Regions from separate parts of the Paenibacillus sp. VMFN-D1 genome, predicted to be linked through region 1. Evidence: riboswitches for the same ligand, from Rfam matches in the RefSeq annotation. Region 1 holds a riboswitch; each other region holds the start of a gene.
The links. Region 1 has a riboswitch for cyclic di-AMP ahead of C7820_RS19400 (alpha/beta fold hydrolase). Riboswitches for the same ligand answer to the same signal wherever they lie in the genome.
Positions count from the first base shown of each region.

Region 2: it holds a riboswitch for cyclic di-AMP, as region 1 does, so the genes downstream of both, C7820_RS07290 (APC family permease) here and C7820_RS19400 (alpha/beta fold hydrolase) in region 1, are expected to answer to the same signal.
Region 3: it holds a riboswitch for cyclic di-AMP, as region 1 does, so the genes downstream of both, C7820_RS04435 (3D domain-containing protein) here and C7820_RS19400 (alpha/beta fold hydrolase) in region 1, are expected to answer to the same signal.
Region 4: it holds a riboswitch for cyclic di-AMP, as region 1 does, so the genes downstream of both, C7820_RS32670 (C40 family peptidase) here and C7820_RS19400 (alpha/beta fold hydrolase) in region 1, are expected to answer to the same signal.

Region 1 covers NZ_QRDU01000002.1:845,430-849,919, forward strand. The annotation lists gene C7820_RS19390 (MATE family efflux transporter) at 1-351, shown strand, start outside; gene C7820_RS19395 (hypothetical protein) at 392-1,021, opposite strand; cyclic di-AMP (ydaO/yuaA leader) riboswitch at 1,505-1,692, shown strand; cyclic di-AMP (ydaO/yuaA leader) riboswitch at 1,780-1,943, shown strand; gene C7820_RS19400 (alpha/beta fold hydrolase) at 2,127-2,942, shown strand; gene C7820_RS19405 (SDR family NAD(P)-dependent oxidoreductase) at 3,104-3,949, opposite strand; gene csaA (chaperone CsaA) at 4,228-4,490, shown strand, end outside.
Region 2 covers NZ_QRDU01000001.1:1,543,777-1,548,266, forward strand. The annotation lists gene C7820_RS07285 (glycoside hydrolase family 3 N-terminal domain-containing protein) at 1-575, opposite strand, end outside; gene C7820_RS07290 (APC family permease) at 849-2,672, opposite strand; cyclic di-AMP (ydaO/yuaA leader) riboswitch at 2,807-2,970, opposite strand; gene C7820_RS07295 (phosphotransferase enzyme family protein) at 3,192-4,223, opposite strand; gene C7820_RS07300 (hypothetical protein) at 4,366-4,490, opposite strand, start outside.
Region 3 covers NZ_QRDU01000001.1:927,149-931,638, reverse strand. The annotation lists gene C7820_RS04440 (polysaccharide deacetylase family protein) at 1-699, shown strand, start outside; gene C7820_RS04435 (3D domain-containing protein) at 772-1,431, opposite strand; cyclic di-AMP (ydaO/yuaA leader) riboswitch at 1,435-1,587, opposite strand; gene C7820_RS04430 (amino acid ABC transporter ATP-binding protein) at 1,826-2,548, opposite strand; gene C7820_RS04425 (amino acid ABC transporter permease) at 2,535-3,194, opposite strand; gene C7820_RS04420 (transporter substrate-binding domain-containing protein) at 3,364-4,173, opposite strand.
Region 4 covers NZ_QRDU01000011.1:17,818-22,307, reverse strand. The annotation lists gene C7820_RS32685 (YwhD family protein) at 1-282, opposite strand, end outside; gene C7820_RS32680 (M1 family metallopeptidase) at 435-2,423, shown strand; gene C7820_RS32675 (hypothetical protein) at 2,434-3,276, shown strand; cyclic di-AMP (ydaO/yuaA leader) riboswitch at 3,550-3,687, shown strand; gene C7820_RS32670 (C40 family peptidase) at 3,692-4,159, shown strand.

The sequences.
Region 1 (4,490 bases):
ATGAAGCTGTTCACGACCGACCCGGACATTATCGCGATGGGAGCGGCCTTGCTGCTGCTGAGCTTTCTGCTGGAGCCGGGGCGCAATTTCAACGTCATCCTGGAACGGTCGCTGCAGGCCGCCGGCGACGCCCGGTCCGCCATGATCGTGTCCATCACGGTGACCTGGCTCTTTAGCGTGCCGCTGACGTACCTGCTCGGCATCTATTGGGGATACGGCCTGTACGGCATCTGGGCGGCGTTTATTGCCGACGAATGGCTGCGGGGCATCCTGCTCTGGGTCCGCTGGAGGAGCAAGGCCTGGCAGCGAAAAGCGCTGGTGCAGCTTCGCAGCGAGGAGCAGGCGCTGTAGCCGCCCGCGCAGGCAGCACAAAAAAACCGCCACTCGGGGATTATCCGGGGTGGCGGTTCTTTGTGCTGGCGCCGAACAGGGACAGATATGCCGAGGAGCGGCGGATCAAGGCGCGGGTATCCGTCGGGAACTCCCGGCCGAGCAGCGGGAGGCGGTTGACGGGAGCTTTCGCCTGGACTTCCGTACCAAGGTCAGCCGTCAGGCCGGAGATCGCTAGCGACGTTCCTCCCCCGATGCGCAGCGATGCTGCAGCTCCTTCGGCGTAAGCCGTACGGTTCCGCTCGAGAAGGCCGGCATCAAGGGATCTTCCCATGTGTTCGGCTGTTGTGCGCGCGGTATGCTGCTCCAAGCGTGACCTGACATCAAGCAGCGCCATCAGCGCGAGCGGGTACTGATTGTGGTCCGGCTGCTTCAGAATGTTCATGGCCGTCGCGGTGATGGCCTCTTCCAGCGTCAGTCCGCAAATATAACGCAGGCGGCAGCCCCACCGTACCAGATCGAAGGCTTGCTTGCCTGAGCACAGCAGGCCCTCGGCAAGCCCTTCCTCTCCCGAGTAAGGCAGCTTCATAATGCCGATCCGGCAGTTTTCCAGCCAGCCCAGGCTGTGGTGCTGGTACCTTGGAAGATCGATTTCAAACAGTTCGATGGTGGAGATCAAAGCCCGGTTCATCGCGACATCCTCCTTGACCGTGATTTCATGTATACTCCCTGCCATCTTGTTCCGGATCGTCACGGCAAGTAGGGTTCCATACATGTGTCCGATTGGTAAACTATCCGCATCATACGTCCAAGGGATATCTTTGGCAAGAAGACGAGGCGGATTTTTCGGATCAAAACCAGCATCTTTCCAGCGCAAAGTCCAAAATCCCGGCAAAAAGCCGCTTTTTTTCAGCCTAGCGGCTTCAGCCCTATTCCGGCATTATTTTCCGATCCAATGGGCGGGTTCAGCCATTTGAATGGTTTCCCGCCTTCAGTTATCCAGCAAAGCTAAGGAAAGCGGTAGGAAAGGCCGTAAAACAATGATTCCTACGGATTAGGACCCGTTTTCCCATCAGATCCCCAAATAAAGCAGGGAATCGTATCGTTTCCCTGCTTTACAGTTCGCCGTCCCAGGCGTATATTCATTTCATCATCCAATAGAGTAAAATTTGCGACTTGATGAACGCTGAATTTTCCGATGAAAAGCGGGGGAACCAATCGCAGTCCTCGTCCCACGGAGCTTTATGCTGGGGCTTGCGGCTTGCAGGGGTGAATCGGAGGCAGGATAACACCTGTTTCCGTAGGGCTACTCTCACGGCCCGAATCCGTCAGCTAACCTCGTAAGCGTAGTTGAGAGCGGAGGAAACTGTGATTTGACGCATCAACACAGGGTATCTGCTCTGTGTTTTTCTGTGCGCTCATTTTGAAGGATGAAGCGTGTACATGGAATATGTCTATTCGCTGAATTTCCGCCGAAGGCGGAAAGCGGGGGAACCGGTCGTGTCTGCAGCATCCGCTGCGGGCATATGGGGTGAATCTCGAAAGTGATGAGTAGGGCTACTCTTTGGCCCGAATCCGTCAGCTAACCACGCAAGCGTATTAAGAGAGGCAGCTGTTATTCATGCAGATGGCAAGGCTTATTCAGCCTTGGATTTGGAAGCATGGAAGAGTGTCCTCTTTCCGGTGCTTCTTTTTTGTTGTTTAAAAAAGGAGAAGCATGGATTCCCAAGCGGGCGGCGCCCGCGATTTTGTACAAACAGAGAAAACAGGTTATTTGGGAGAGAGGAGAACTTGAAGTGCCCCAGATACAAGTAAACGGAACTACGTTATATTATGAAATTCACGGCAGCGGCACGCCCATCGTGTTCATTCACGGGCATTTGTCGTCCCATCATATGTTTGAGCCCCAGGTCGAATATTTCAGCAAGCGGGCGAAGGTAATCGTGCTGGACCTCCGGGGTTACGGCAATTCGGGGAAGCTTGACGTGGAGGTCGGGCACATTATGGAAACCCAATGCAGCGATCTGTGCGAGCTGCTCAATAAGCTGCATATTTCGCAGGCGACGCTGGTCGGCTGTTCCAGCGGAAGCGTGCTCGCCCAGACGTTTGCCGCCCTTCATCCGGACCGGGTCAGCGCCCTGGTGCTCGTAGATAGCTACTTCGCGGGATGCTTCGGAAAAAAGAACCATTTGCTGAATATTTGCGAGGCATGCAGCTGGCTGTCTTATTATTTGCCTGCGGAGTTTTTCCTCCGCTCGCTGCGGGTGACGTATAACCGGTGGAGACCGGTCTACAGCATCCTCCGCAAGGAGCTGTACCACAAGCGGCCGACAGAGTCGATCAAGCAGCGCATGGAGCTGCTGCGTATGGAGATGCCCGCCAATTTGGCGCGGCTGCCGATGCCTGTACTGTGCGTCGCAGGCAGCCAAAGCGAGTGGTTCGTCAAGCAAATGCAGCGGGCGGCCACCCTGTTCCGGCATGTGCAGCTGGCGACGATCGAGGATGCGATGTACCCGACCCATTTATGCCAGCCCCATGCATTCAACCGCATGCTGCTGAACTTTTTGATGGACCAGCATATTTACCGGACCCGGGAAGCCTATGGAGGATAGCCCGCGGTCATGGGATTTGCCTCCTGGAAAGAAAATCGCATCTTGAGTCACACTGGCCCTAACCAAACGATCTACTCGCTGTATTAGGCAGCAAGTTAACCGCCCGATAAGAAGGCGGTTAACTGAGCTCTAGCGAGTATTCGTTTTTTCAATGAGACTGATTATATTAAAAAGGGAGGGATGAACCGTCCATCAATATCGGTGAATCCGTATTCCTGGGCAAGATCACCAACCTGTAATACCAGTCCGTTTTTCAGTTTCACTTCATCATCCCCAGCCAGGGCTGACACCGCCCGCCCTACGTAATACGGAGACTCCGTGTGTTTCAGAGCCTCAACCTCCTTCCAATGAGCTTCATCTGTACCGAAGTTCCTTAATACCAGTTCTGTTCTCATCCAGCCAGGGGAGACCGCTACCACGGTTATTTCAGTGCTTTTGAGATCGTGAGCTAATCCGAGCACTGAGCGGTTAATGGTATTTTTGGCGAGGTCGTAATAGAAAGTTCCTAAATACTTATCCTGGTCCTGAAATGTGGTATGTACGATCAATCCAGAATCAGCTTCCAGCATAAGCGGGATCGCATAATGGTTTGTCGCTATTTGTAGGCGTACTCCATTCTGAAACATAGCATCCCACATGCTCAGCGGATATTCCCAGAATGGTTTGGATTGTAAATTCACTTCCAAGTCATGCAGTCCCCAGACGTTATTCACTAGGATATGGAGCCGTCCTTGTTCCTGTCGGATTCTCTCGATCAAAGCTTGTGTATCCTCATCACGGGTATGATCGCAACGACATGCGTAAGCCTCTCCTCCATGACTTCGAATCTCCTCCACAGTTTCATCGATACTGCCTGGAAAACCGTGTGTAGTCGTACCCCGTAAACTTCTTCCGGATACATAAACTACTGCTCCGGCTTTCCCAAGCTCAACGGCAATCCCACGTCCTGCTCCCCGGCTTCCTCCGGTTACGAGAGCGATTTTCCCAGCGAGTCTCTTCAAGTTCATCTACTCCTTCGCAGTTATTTATTTCATCATACTAAAGTAATACGTCATTAACTGTCGTATTTGAGGATGAACGATTGATTTTTGCAATCAATGAAAAGGCACACTTGAAAGTTAGGCATATGGCTAATTTGTTAGTTGCGGCTATATCGATAAAATACGTTATGGGAATCTGGGCTGCGGTGTTCAGCCTTTTTTTAGGTTGGTGAAAGTGCTTGTGCCATTGACAGGCAGGGATATAATGGAGAGATACAATCATGGCATAAGAAGGAGGAAAAGTTGTGGCAACCATCGAAGATTTGATGAAGCTGGACATCCGCATCGGAACGGTGGTCAAGGCGGAGCCTTTTCCGGAGGCACGCAAGCCGGCGATCAAGCTGAGCATTGATTTCGGGGAGCTTGGAGTCAAGCGTTCCTCGGCCCAGATTACGAGAAGGTATACCCCGGAGCAGCTGGTCGGCCGCCAGGTGGCCGCCGTCGTTAATTTTCCCGTGCGGCGGATAGCCGGATATGAATCGGAAGTGCTCGTTCTCGGCGGAGTTCC
Region 2 (4,490 bases), on a different contig from region 1:
TCCGCTCGCGTCACAGATCGGTCCGGACGAAAGGTGCCATCCGAATATCCGCCGATCAATCCGTTGGAGCTCATCATGAGAATAGGCGCTGCCGCCCAATGCTTTGCTGTATCCGTCAATGATACGGGGTGCTGGCCTTTTACGAGTGAATAGGCACGTGTAAGAAACGCCGCCGTTTCGGCACGACTCATCGGTGCATCCGGATGGAATGTGCTGTCAGGAAATCCGCTGGCCAGCCCATGTTTTGCGGCAATGGCTATTTCAAGATAAAAAGGATGGTTCTTAGGCACATCTGTATAGGTCATGCCGCCGTCGGCTGCTTGCTGCAGCTCCTGCGGATAGAGTTCCCGCACCATGAAAGTGACAGCTTGCGCTCTTGTGACTTGTTTTTCGGGCATAAACTTCCCGTTACCGTATCCGGCGACGGTTCCCCGTTCGGCCATATAGGTGATGCCGTCCTCTGCCCACTTCGAGTGCTGCAGATCGGTAAAGCGTTCTTCCGCAGCTGCACTTCCTGCCCATACGAGCACAGAACCGAGCACGGCACCGAATATCGTCATCAGTTTTACATTCATCTGCTCCACTCCTGTTGCTGTTCTAGGTACGATGATTAGACGCGAGTGACATACCGTTTGTTGCGTTATTGCCTCGACTCCAGACACATCATGAAAAAATGCATTCCCTGCTCTGCAGGAAATAAGCCCTTACTCATAAGCCATTACGCTCAAGCCATTATTCCCACGGGATTACTCTTTCCCTTCATATATATCCGCTGCATTTACGCAAAAAAAAGACCGCCGGCACAGATGCCGGGGCCTGATTACGAATGGTTTGAACCATCTGAATCGCTATTTTTTTAAATGATACGGTACCGTCGTCACAACAACATCTTTGCGGAATAAAAGATAAGTCCGAATCATCAAGCTCGTCTGGTTGTGCAGCAGATTGTGCCAGCTCCGCTTGGGAATAAACTGCGGAATGATCACCGTGACCTGGTAGTTGGATTCGCTGGCTTTCCGGTGCACCGTATCGATAAATTTACTAAGCGGATGAATGATGCTCCGGTACGGAGAATGCAGCGTCACAAGGCGCACGTCGGGCCGCCATTTTTGCCATTTTTCCTCAAACCGGTTCTCTTCTTCCCGTTCAAACGGAATATATACCGCAATGATCTGATCCGCCGCCAGTGACTTCGCATAATTCAGGGAATGCTCCACGACATGCGTAATGCCCGAAACGGGGAGAATGATCACGTTGCCTTCAATCGGTACCGCCGGCTCACATGTCGACAGCCGCAGCTGCTCGCCAACCGCTTCATAATGCTTCTTGATCCGGTGGAACAGATACACAATCAGCGGCAAAAAGATCAGTACCGGCCAGATCTGCGCAAACTTGGTTGCGAAGAACATCACCGACACCGTGAAGCTGATCAGCGCGCCGATCGTATTGATCACGAGCTTCGTCACCCAACCCTGCGGTTTTTCCCGAATCCACTTGACGATCATCCCCGTTTGCGAGAGCGTGAAAGGGATAAATACCCCTACCGCATACAGTGGGATCAAATGTTCCGTCTGTCCGTGGAAGGCGACGATCAGCACGATGGACAGTAGCCCAAGGATGATGATTCCGTTCGAATATCCCAAACGGTCACCGCGGACAGTAAACATCCGGGGAATAAACCGGTCTTTGGCTAAATTGACCGCCAGCAGCGGAAACGCCGAATATCCGGTATTGGCCGCCAGGATCAAGATCAGTGCCGTCGTGCCCTGGATGAAAAAGTACATAAAATTCCGTCCGAACGTCTGATTGGCAATCTGAGAAACGACCGTCTCCTGGGGATTTGGGGATATGCCCAAATAATAAGCAAGAAATACGATGCCCGAGAAGAGTACAGCCAGCAGAATCCCCATTGCCATCAAGGTTTTGGCCGCATTGTTCGGGGCCGGGTCCTTGAAGTTCGGGATGGCGTTCGAGATCGCTTCGACCCCGGTCAGGGCGGAGCTGCCCGAAGCAAAAGCTTTTAAGAGTAGGAACAGGCTGATCCCCGCTACCGGCGTCCCGACCGGCGTATGCAAATGCGGTGAAACGTGACCGGTCACGATGTTGTACATACCGACGCCGATCAAAATGAACAGCGCGAAGGCGAACAGATACACCGGATAAGCCAGGATGGAGGCTGACTCGGTGACGCCCCGCAAATTCAGCAGCGTAATGAGGATGACGAAGGTGACGGCAATCCCCACCGTATGCTCATGCAGCGCCGGAAACGCCGAAGTCAGTGCGTCCGTGCCCGCCGAAACGCTGACCGCAACAGTCAGAATGTAATCTATCAGCAGCGATCCGCCGGCCACAAGCCCGGGGTAGATTCCCAGATTCTGTTTGGAGACAACGTAAGCGCCGCCGCCATGCGGATAAGCGAAGATGATCTGCCGGTAGGATAAAATGAGTGCAGCCAGCAAAATCAATACGCCGATTCCGATCGGTATCGAATACCAGAACGCCGCCGTGCTGACCGTGACCAGAACCAGCAAAATTTGCTCCGGCCCATACGCTACGGACGACAGCGCATCGGAGGATAGAATGGCCAACGCTTTTTTCTTGTTCAGTTTTTGTTCTCCCAATTCGGTAGACTTCAGCGGCCGTCCAATCAGAAGTCTTTTCAATGCTGCCATAAATGTTTGTCACCGCCAGTGTTAGAGTTGAAATGCTCATGATGTACCCGTTAGACACGTGCTCAACCCTTTTTGGGCACAACAAAAAAAGCCGCAGGAAAGCTGGACCTTCCCGTGACTTTACGCGCACGACAAATCCCTCTTTCATCACGCTTACGAGGTTAGCTGACGGATTCGGGACCGAAAGTATCCCTACACTCAATAAATGAACATCAAGTGATTCACCCCTGGGACGAAGGCTTAACTTCCTCCCTTTGGTTCCCCCGCTCCTGACTTCAGAATTCAGCGATCAAGGAGTATTACGTTTCAGGTTCATTACGTTTCAGGTTCACAAGTTCACGATTACGAATTGAATCTTACTCCTTCCGGATGCCTGCTGTAAAGAAGCAAACGGTTTGAGATACGTATGAAAAAAATCAAAAGAACTCCATGTCAACGCTTACAATGGCGGCAATCTATTAATTTCTGGCTGTAGCTGTGCATATCGCTTGTTTACGCTATTAAATTCATATCGGGCTTCTAAATATTTCGATCCGCCGCATTCCTCAGCGAAGCCTCTACGGTATCCAGTCGGTTCAAGCAGTGATGCCGGACCATTTCGAGGTCGTTATCCAGCTGATCCGGCTCCAGGTCGCGATGCAAAATATTCATGCACCAATGGGTCAGGTTTCTCAAATGATGGCGGTATGCATAATAACGCAGCAAATCCAGGTTCAGCTCCATCCGTTGTCCTAGTTCTTGCTCATACCCTGTGAGAAAATGACCCAGTCCGTCCCCGGTATACCCCACGATATCCAGCTCTGGTGGCGCAAGCATGGCCGCTTCCCAGTCCAGGACGACCAACCGGCCGTCCGCGGTCTCCATCAGATTCCCTCCCCACAGATCACCGTGACAGAGCACATTGGGAGCCGGGTCAAGCACGAGCCGTTCACGAACCCCTGTTATCTGGTGCAGCAGCTCGGTTATGTGCGTTTGCTGAGGGATAACAAGCTCACGCAGCAGCTGGCTTGCGGGACTTGCACCGGGCTGAAGATGCTCAAGCTGCTCCAGGCATTGGATCAAATGTTCGGAGAAGGAGACATCATACGTTTCACTCGAAAGGCCAGATGTGGCAGTAAAGGGAGTCAACTGCCGAATCCGCGCCGCCAGCCGTCCAATACGCTCCAAATTATGCTTGGAAAAAGGATAAGCTTCAGCCCAGGTCTCCCCATCGATAAATTGAAACAGCAGCGCTGTGCAATCGGAGAGGGAAAGCAGGAAAGCACCGCTTAAGGTTCGAAACGGACAGGGCAGCTCCACAAAGCGGCCGGTCTGATGCAATTCCCACATAAACGGCACATAACGGCTGCACCGAAGAATGCCTTGGCGGTGGCTGTCATTGCTATGGTCAAACAGTTTCATATAGTATCGCTTCCCGTTTTCTCCCTCCACCCGGTAAGAATAGGCCGAATCTCCATAAGGGATAAAAATAAGCCTCCGGGCAGAGATTCCGTAAGCTTCGTTCAATTGATGCATAAAAGCCCCTTCGTCCATTCGATAAGACTGCCTCACTTCGCTCTCCCCTTTCCCTTTTCATCACGTAGCGCGGATTAAAGCAATCAAGCCCGGTGTCTGTGTAACCCGGACTTGATCGCACTCACCTCTTATGAGATTAAACAATCTTTCATTCATTCACCAATGTTAACCGGCAATATTAACCGATGTAGACAACCGCTCCGCTGCGCCTGTACGCTTTCGGCAGTTCCGTCTCGAGCAGCTCGAGCCTGCGTAACATGTGGTCGAGGTCGTCCCCATGCATGTGGCTTCGCGCCCATTCTT
Region 3 (4,490 bases), on a different contig from region 1:
ACCAGCAGCCGGGAGGCGAAAGAAAAGCGGAAGGAACAGCAGATCCTTACGCTCGGCCAGTTGATCAAAAAATATCCCGAAACGTTCAAAATTCACGGTCCGCGCGTCAAAGAGGTGGCCCTAACCTTTGATGACGTGCCGGATCCCAGGTTTACTCCTCAGATCCTGGATGTGCTCAAAGCCCATCATATTAAAGCCACCTTTTTTGTGATGGGCAGCCGGGCGAAGAAGCATCCCGAGCTGGTCGAGCGCATCGTCCGTGAAGGACATGTGATCGGAAACCACTCTTATAATCATCCCGTGTTTCACAAATTGGAGATGGACGAATATGTAGCCGAGATTAAGCGGACGGAGAACACGCTCTACGGCATCGTCGGCTATAAGCCCAAGCTGATCAGGCCCCCTTATGGAGACATCACGGAACGCCAACTACGCTGGGCCAAGCAGCAGGGCTACAAAATCGTAAACTGGAACGTCGATTCGCTGGATTGGAAAGGAATCGGCAAGGAAGCGGTCAAGCGCAACGTGCTGTCCACCGTTGGGCAAGGCTCGATCATTCTTCAGCATGCGGGAGGCGGAACCACATCCAATCTCAGCGGTACGATCGATGCCCTTCCGGACATTATTCGGACCTTGAAAAATAAAGGCTATTCATTCGTCACGCTGCCGAGGTTACTTCACGTTCCAAAAGACAAGTAACGCGCTGAGCGTACAAAAAAACCGGCTTGAGTACAAAAGCCGGTTTTTCCGTGTTGTTATGAATAGCATTGACTATTTAATGAAGTACAGCTCAACGTCCTGGAATCCGAAGGCACTGACGCTTTCCGGGCTGCCCGGCACGAAAATGTCGATGCGTTTCCCCTTAATCGCGCTGCCGGTATCCTTAGCTGTCGCTACGAAGGCTTTCTTCGGAAGGCCCGGGAAGCTGTGACCGGTAACGAGCACTTTCGTTCCCAATGGAATAACGGACGGGTCAACCGCGATCGTGCCCAGCTTCAGCGGGTTGCCGAAGTAATCCACTGCGCCCCACTTGCCGTTTTCGCTAGCTGCGGAAGAATATGCCGTGGCTCGGACGTCCAGCGTTTTGGAGTAATCGAAGGTTTTACCCCATGCTTCCACGACTTTGTCATTGCCGTTGACGTTCAGGGAAGCAGCCGTGATGATGGAGCCGCTGTCCTCTGCGGCAAATGCCTTGGCTGTGCTTGCTCCGGGAACGTTTAATTTCAGGCCCGGATAAATATTGGTTGCTTGTACATTCGGATTTGCATTCATCAGTTGATTCAAATTAACGCCATATTGTTTAGATAGTGTATAGAAGGTGTCTCCATCCTTCGCTACATGGACCGAGTCCGCAAACGTGGGTACCGACTGTACCGCCAGAGAAATGCCGATGATGGCTGCAAGTGTCTTGATTCCTTTAAATCTTTTCATGGTTCCTCCTTAAGTCGTGATGCCTGCGAAGTTAGCTGTCGGATTCGGATTGAGGAGACAACCCTACGCCCTGTTGGTGCGATTCACCCCAAGCGTACTATGTACACAAATTACATCCCCCGCACTTTACCTTAAAAGTTTCGGCTCAACAAATATATCACAATTTTGTAACCAGTGCTCATGAAAATGTTACCAATCCAAAACCTTTGAATGATCAGGCTTTATTTAGAGTTGTTAGCTGACTTAAGCAAGGGAGCAACGGCTCAATTCCTTTCAAAAAAGTTACAACTTCTTCATTCATTTTAACGATTTATTCATAAAAAGGTACAAAAAAAGCCCTGGATGAGTAATATTCTCGTCCAGGGCTTTATCATTTGTAGATGCAGGCTCTTGGTCAAAGGACCTTGCTCAGAAAATCTTTCGTGCGGCTGTTTTGCGGGTTACCGAACACTTCTGCAGGCGTCCCTTGCTCGACGATTTGTCCGCCGTCCATAAAGACGATCCGGTCGCCGACTTCCCGGGCAAACCCCATTTCATGGGTTACGATGACCATCGTCATGCCGCCCTCCGCGAGCTTCTTCATGACCTCCAGCACTTCGCCGACCATTTCAGGGTCCAGCGCCGAAGTCGGCTCGTCAAAGAGCATGACGTGGGGCTGCATGGCCAGCGCCCGCGCGATGGCGATCCGCTGCTTCTGTCCGCCTGACAGCTGGGAAGGATACGCATCCTTCTTGTCGGATAATCCGACCGTGCGCAGCAGGTCAAGGGCAATCCGTTCCGCCTCGGCCGGCGGCTGCTTTTTCACCTTAACCGGCGCCAGCATGAGGTTCTGCAGCACCGATTTATGCGGGAACAGGTTAAAATGCTGGAACACCATGCCCATTTTTTCGCGTGTGGCATTGATGTTATGGCGTTTGTCCGTAATCGGCTCGCCTTCAAACGTGATCTGTCCCCCTGTCGGGGTTTCGAGCAGATTCAAACAGCGGAGAAAGGTACTTTTTCCCGAGCCGCTGGGGCCGATCACGACGACGACCTCGCCTTTGGCGATGTCGATGTCGATCCCTTTCAGAATCTCCAGCTTGCCGAACGATTTGCGCAAATCTTTAACGCTGATCATCGGTATTCAGCCTCCTTTCAAATGCCCCCAGCAGCTTGGACAAGGTAAACGTCATAATGAAGTAGATGGCTGCAATGACCAGCAGCGGACTGAGGTAATCATACGTAATCCCTTGGATAGCCCCCGACTGGTACATCAAGTCGGTGACGCCGATAAACGATACGATGGATGATTCCTTGATAATCGTAATAAACTCATTGCCAATGGCCGGCAGCACGCTTTTTACAGCTTGGGGCAGCACGATGTACCGCATCGTCATGCTGCGCGGCATTCCGAGGGAACGGGCCGCTTCCGACTGCCCCCGGTCCACCCCCTGGATTCCGGCACGGAACACTTCCGCAAGGTACGCGGAGCTGTTAATGGACAGCGTAATTGCACCGGACTCGATTGGCGTAAATTTGACCCCGAAGGCCACGAGGCCGTAGTGAATAATAAACAGCTGAACAACCATCGGGGTACCGCGGAGAACTTCCACCCATACCGAACCGATCAGCTTCGGCAGCCACAAGCGGGACATCCGCAGCAAGGATATAATAATGCCCAGCACGAAGCCGCAGATGACGCCGATGGCCGCCAGGAGCAGTGTATACTGGATACCTGTCGCAAAATACGTCCGGTATTCCCAAAAAACGGAGAATATATTCATAAAGACCCAAGAACCTCCTTTGTCATCATACCTGCCTGTCCCATCCTTTCCCTGTATACAACAGATCGCGACATTTTTGAAACAAGGTACCCATCATTGAACAGAAAAAATAGCGAATTCGCTTCGCTATTTTATCCGACGTATAAAATGAGAACAGACAGCTTAACCTCTATTTCTGTGCAGCCAAATCGCTCGCTTCGGCAACGTACTGCTCAATCTTGTTTTCGGATTTCAGACGGTCCAGCGTTTTGTTGATTTGGTTCACGAGCTCGGTGTTGCCTTTTTTGATCCCGATCGCGTAGCCGTCTTCCTTATAATCAGGAACCGCATCCGCAATTACCAGACCTTTGACGTTCTTGATGTATGCCTCGGCAACCGGCTTCTCCATGATGGAGGCATCCACGCGGCTCGAGTTCAGCTGCAGCACGATGTCGGAAATTTTGCCCAGACCGGTGATCTTCGCGCCCGGAATCGTCTTGGCGATGTCCTCCTGGATGGAACCCTTCTGAATGCCGAGCGAAGCTCCTTCAAGAGCTTTCATCGTGCTGTATTTGTCTTTGTCAGCCTCTCTGACGACAACGGCCTGCTCCGCCTTATAGTAGTTGTTCGAAAAATCGATTTGTTTTTTGCGTTCTTCGTTTGGTGTAAGCCCGGAAATGACAAAATCTACACGGCCGGTGGACAGCTCGCCGAGAAGCGCATCAAAGCTCATGTCCTTGACTTCAAGCTGCGCCCCCATGTCTTTGGCGATTTCCTTGGCGATTTCGATATCGAAGCCGACGATTTGGTCCTTGCCGTTCACCATTTTATGAAATTCGTACGGCGGGAAGTCCGCGCTTGTTCCAAGCACGATCGTCTTGCCGCTGGCCGGCTGTTCGCCCGCTGCCGTGCCGCCCTCAGTCGAAGGTTTGCTTCCGCATCCGGCAAGCAGGGAGCCTGCCAGCAGAATGCATGCCGTTAGAATACCCCATTTTTTCATATCTATCTCTCCTGTCCATTTCAATGATACTTATTGTTGTTCAAAGGCATGATCCGTATCCGGCTCAGCCCGAAAAACCACGGTTCTAATCATACAATAAAAATGCATGATTATGCAATGACATTTTCATACAGTGGTCAATACATTTCAAAATAGCCAGAATAAGGCGGATTACAGCTTTTTAATCCCATTTATTCCTAGTTCTATTGTTTCTTTTAGTCACCTTCACCTCTTTTTCGGAATAAATATGTATTTACCGTTTCAAAGCCCTTCTCCTTCCTCATATCGATGCATAAATCCCTTCAAAAACCTGCACC
Region 4 (4,490 bases), on a different contig from region 1:
GAATTGTCCATCCTCGTTCCGGTCCACCGCGACCCATACGATCCACACCTGGCGTCCGTTCGGGACTTCCTCCCGGTTCGGCGTAAAGCGAATGCGGCGCTCCGGCTTGCTCTTGGCGTGCATCGCTCCGATATCGATGACGGCTTCGCCGCGGTCGATAATGACTGGAGAAATGTTGTTCAGATCGATAGAGCCTGCCCCAAAACCCATCTTGTGCTTGCTCTTGCCGCTGACGATATTCAGTGCGATGGGCTTCTTGCCTACCTGTTCCTTGTTGTCCATTTCCGATGTTCCTCCTATTTGAAAACAGAAACGCTGCGCTGCGCCTCCGCGATTTGTGGATACCCGTCCAACTTAATTTTATTTTAACTAATAATCGCTGGAAAGCCAACATATACATGCTGTAGATGCTTGTCAACGGGAGGTATTCGTATATGGCCCCAGCACGCGCCAAACTCGTCTTTTTATCCTTTCTCGTTCTTGTACTCCTGATTACGGGAACACTGTGGTTCGTCTTTAAGGATTCGCCCGAGTCCATGCCTTCCTACGCTCCGGATAAGGCCAAGCCTCCAGCGGCTTACAAGCCTCCGTCACCGATGGAGAGCGTCCAGCAGCCGACCGCGGAGGTGCTCAGCAAGCGGGTGGTGGAATATCACATCGATACGACCCTTGATCCGGATAGCCGGGTAATTAAAGGAACCCAGACCCTGACCTGGACTCATCCCGGCAAAAAAACGGTAAACGAGCTGTATTTTCACCTCTATCCGAACGCCTTCGCTTCCATGGATACGACGTTTATGAAGGAATCCGGCGGTAAGCTGCGCAATGACACGATGCCTGCCGACGGCTTTGGGTCCATGACCCTGACTGCGATGAAGACTGCCGACGGTCTGTCGCTGATGCACCGGATTCAATACGTGCAGCCGGATGACGGCAATACGAAGGACAAGACCTTGATGAAGGTGCGTCTTCCGCGGCCGGTGAAACCAGGCGAAAGCATCACGCTGACCATGCAATTCGAAGTCCAACTGCCCAAAATCTTCGCCCGAATGGGGACCGCCGGCAACTTTGTCATGGCCGGGCAGTGGTTCCCCAAAATCGCCGTCTACGAGCCCGTGGGAACGCGCGGCCGGACGAGCGAGGGCTGGGACCTGCACCAGTACCACGGCAATTCGGAATTCTACTCCGATTTCGGCATTTACAGCGTCCGCATTCACGTACCGAAGAACTACACGGTGGCCGCAACCGGTTTCCCGGTACAGAACTCACAGATCAAGAACGGCGAGAAGATCTATCAGTTCTACGCCGACGACGTACATGACTTTGCCTGGGCCGCATCCCCCGACTTTATCGTCGCCGAGGAGCCGTTCTCTTCAGCGGAGGTGCCCGGGGTCCGGATCAAGCTGTATCTCGATCCCGCCCACAAGGATTTGAAGGAGCGCTATTTCTACGCCGCCAAGGCCGCGCTTAAATATTTCAGCAAATGGTACGGGAAGTATCCGTATTCCACCCTGTCTATCGTCGTTCCGCCCGAAGCAGGCAATGGGGCAGGCGGCATGGAGTATCCGACGCTGATTACGGCCTTCGGGGCCAAGGACGACTCCCCGGGTTACGACCTCGAGCGGACCGTCATCCATGAAATCGGCCATCAGTACTTCTACGGCATGATCGCCAGCAACGAGTTCGAGGAGGCCTGGCTGGACGAAGGCTTCACCTCCTACGCTGAGGATAAGCTGATGGAGCAGGAATACGGCGTCATCCCCAATCTGCCGATCCAGTCCTCGCTCATCGCTTCGCCTGCGCCGCTGACCCAGGACGCCTGGAAATATACGTCGCAGAATCAATATGCGCTGAACGTGTATTACCGTGGCAAGATGGTCCTGAAAGAAATGGAGACGCTGACCGGCGCCCAGACCATGAAGAAAATCATGTCCACCTATGCGAAGAAATACCGTTTCGAACATCCTGCCACGGCTGATTTTCAAAAGGTGGTCGAACAGGTAACCGGCAAGTCGTGGCAGACCTTCTTCGATCAATATGTATATGGCAGCCAGATGGCCGATTTTTCGGTCGATGAAATTACGGTGCGCAAGGATAAGGATTCGGCGCAGCCCCGCTACGATTCTATGGTGAAGGTCAGCAAAAAGGGCGGCGATCTGCCGCAGGTGCCGATTCTGTTCACATTTACGGACGGGCATCAGATCAAAAAGGTTTGGGACGTAAAGAACGCCAGCACCCAGTTCAAGCTGACATACAGCTCCCCGCTGGCCTGGGCCATGATCGATCCCGGCTATACGGTCGTGCTGGAAAACAAACATGTGAACAACTACCTGAAGGCGGACATGGATCATAAAGTGCTCCTCCGCTGGAACGTAAGCATTACCAAGCTGATTGAAACCCTGCTTGGAAGTCTGTCCTGGTGAGGTGAGAGCAGTGAAATCCTATATTGTTAACGGTTGGAAAAGCGTCAAAGACCAATTTTATGTCATGATCATCATGTTCCTGTACCAGCTGCTCTGGGGCTACTTCCTGTACCGTCTGATCGATTCGGCGGTCGTGCCGCTGCTGATGCGGTATCCCGATCCCCCGCCGACCGAACTCAGCCAGGTCCTCTATTATGTGGAGGGACAAATGAGCTTGACCCAAAGCAGCACCGTGCATACCTACCTATGGGTTTTGTTGGGGATGGTCGCCCTACGCGTGCTGCTGACCCCTTTTATCCACGCGGGTATCTTCTACGGCCTGCACCGGGAGCATCAGGGGGAACGCGGACTGTTTTTCTTCCAGGGCATGAAGCTGCACGGCAAAACGGTGTTTCTTTTTCACCTGATCGAATGGGTGCTTATCGCCGCTCCGTTATACTGGATGATCCCGAAGATGTATCCAATCCTGCTCAGCGCGATCCAAAACCATGCCCAGCTGCTTCACTGCATCCCGTACATGGCAGTCTGGCTTCTGTACTGCTACATCGTCCATCAGATGATTCTGTTCATGCAGTTTGGCAAAACCGGTGGAACCAGCATGTTCTCCTCACTCTGGATCTGCCTGCGAAGCGCGCTGCCGGTCATCGGCATATCCGTTCTGCTGGGCGCGGTCAGCCTGCTCTTGTATGGCATTACCAGCAGCGTCTCTCTGATCTGGGCAGGGCTTGCCACCCTGATTATCCAACAGGGCTATCATATGGTCAGCTGTATCTTTAAATTATGGAATATCTCCTCCCAATATGATTTGTGGCATCAGCAAATGAACCGTACGAAAAAAAATATTTCGGAATAGTTAAAATTTTGTCATCACTTTAATCCGCTGATAAAAGAAGAACCCCGTCTCTTTCTGTTGAAAAGAGGCGGGGTTTTTGTTGTAAAATGATTGTTAACCATTTGCCAAAGTATAAATCCTCTGTTAAAATAATCCGAGTACGAACTTAGTAACAACTTTGTAATCTTTGCTGTAACGATTTTGACTTTGCTGTAACTGATTTCATCATTTGTCCGTTCATTTGATTGGTATGTACGATTATAGGTAACTTGTCAGCATGTCCATTTCCGGTGCAATCATCACGAGCCGAATTCCCGGGCACCAGGAAGCGGGGGATCCAATTTTGGGTGAATTGATCTCGCTACAGAGGGATCATAGGGGACCTTCTACCGAATCCTTAAGCTAACCTCGCAGGCATTGGAAGGGGTTTATTTTTTTGAAGAAGAAGTTGGCAGCCGCAGCGCTGGGCCTTACACTTGCGTTCTCCATGGGCACCGGCAGCGTATTTGCGGATTCATCTCTGAATCACATCGTTAACAACACGATCGGCGTTTCTTACAAAACCGGCGGAACAACTACGAACGGCTTCGATTGCTCCGGTTTTACCCGTTACGTGTACCAAAAGCTGGGGTTAACCCTCCCGCGTCAATCTGCTGCGCAGTATAAAACAGGTACCGCTGTTTCCAAAAGCCAGCTGAGAGCAGGAGACCTGGTTTTCTTTAACACTCTAGGCGCAGGCGTTTCCCATGTCGGCATTTACATCGGCAACGGAAAATTCGCACACGCGTCCTCTTCGAAAGGCGTTACCATCAGCAAACTGAGCCAAAGCTACTACGCCAACCGCTACGTTGGCGCCAAACGGGTCATGAGTACGGCCAAATACCAAGCTGCGGTTTACAATTGATTATCTCTCGAAAACAATGCATATCCAGAACAACCCGCGCCGCTGATTTTTGCCGAAATCGCCCCGCGGGTTTGTTGTTACTTATTAGACGTACGAACCACCCAAAAGGTAACAGCAATTCAAAAAAAATTTTTACATGAGTAAATCCACGGTTTTCTCCTGTTTTTTCCACCCTTGTCATTTCTTTTACCCACTCGTCCAACAAATAAACATCATTTCCTATAAATTTTCCTACAAATCTTCTTTTTCTGTTAGAAACAATTGCCAAAGTCCGATTCCTTTGTTACAATAGTCCCAGCGATAGTAACAACTTTGTAATCTTTACCTGACA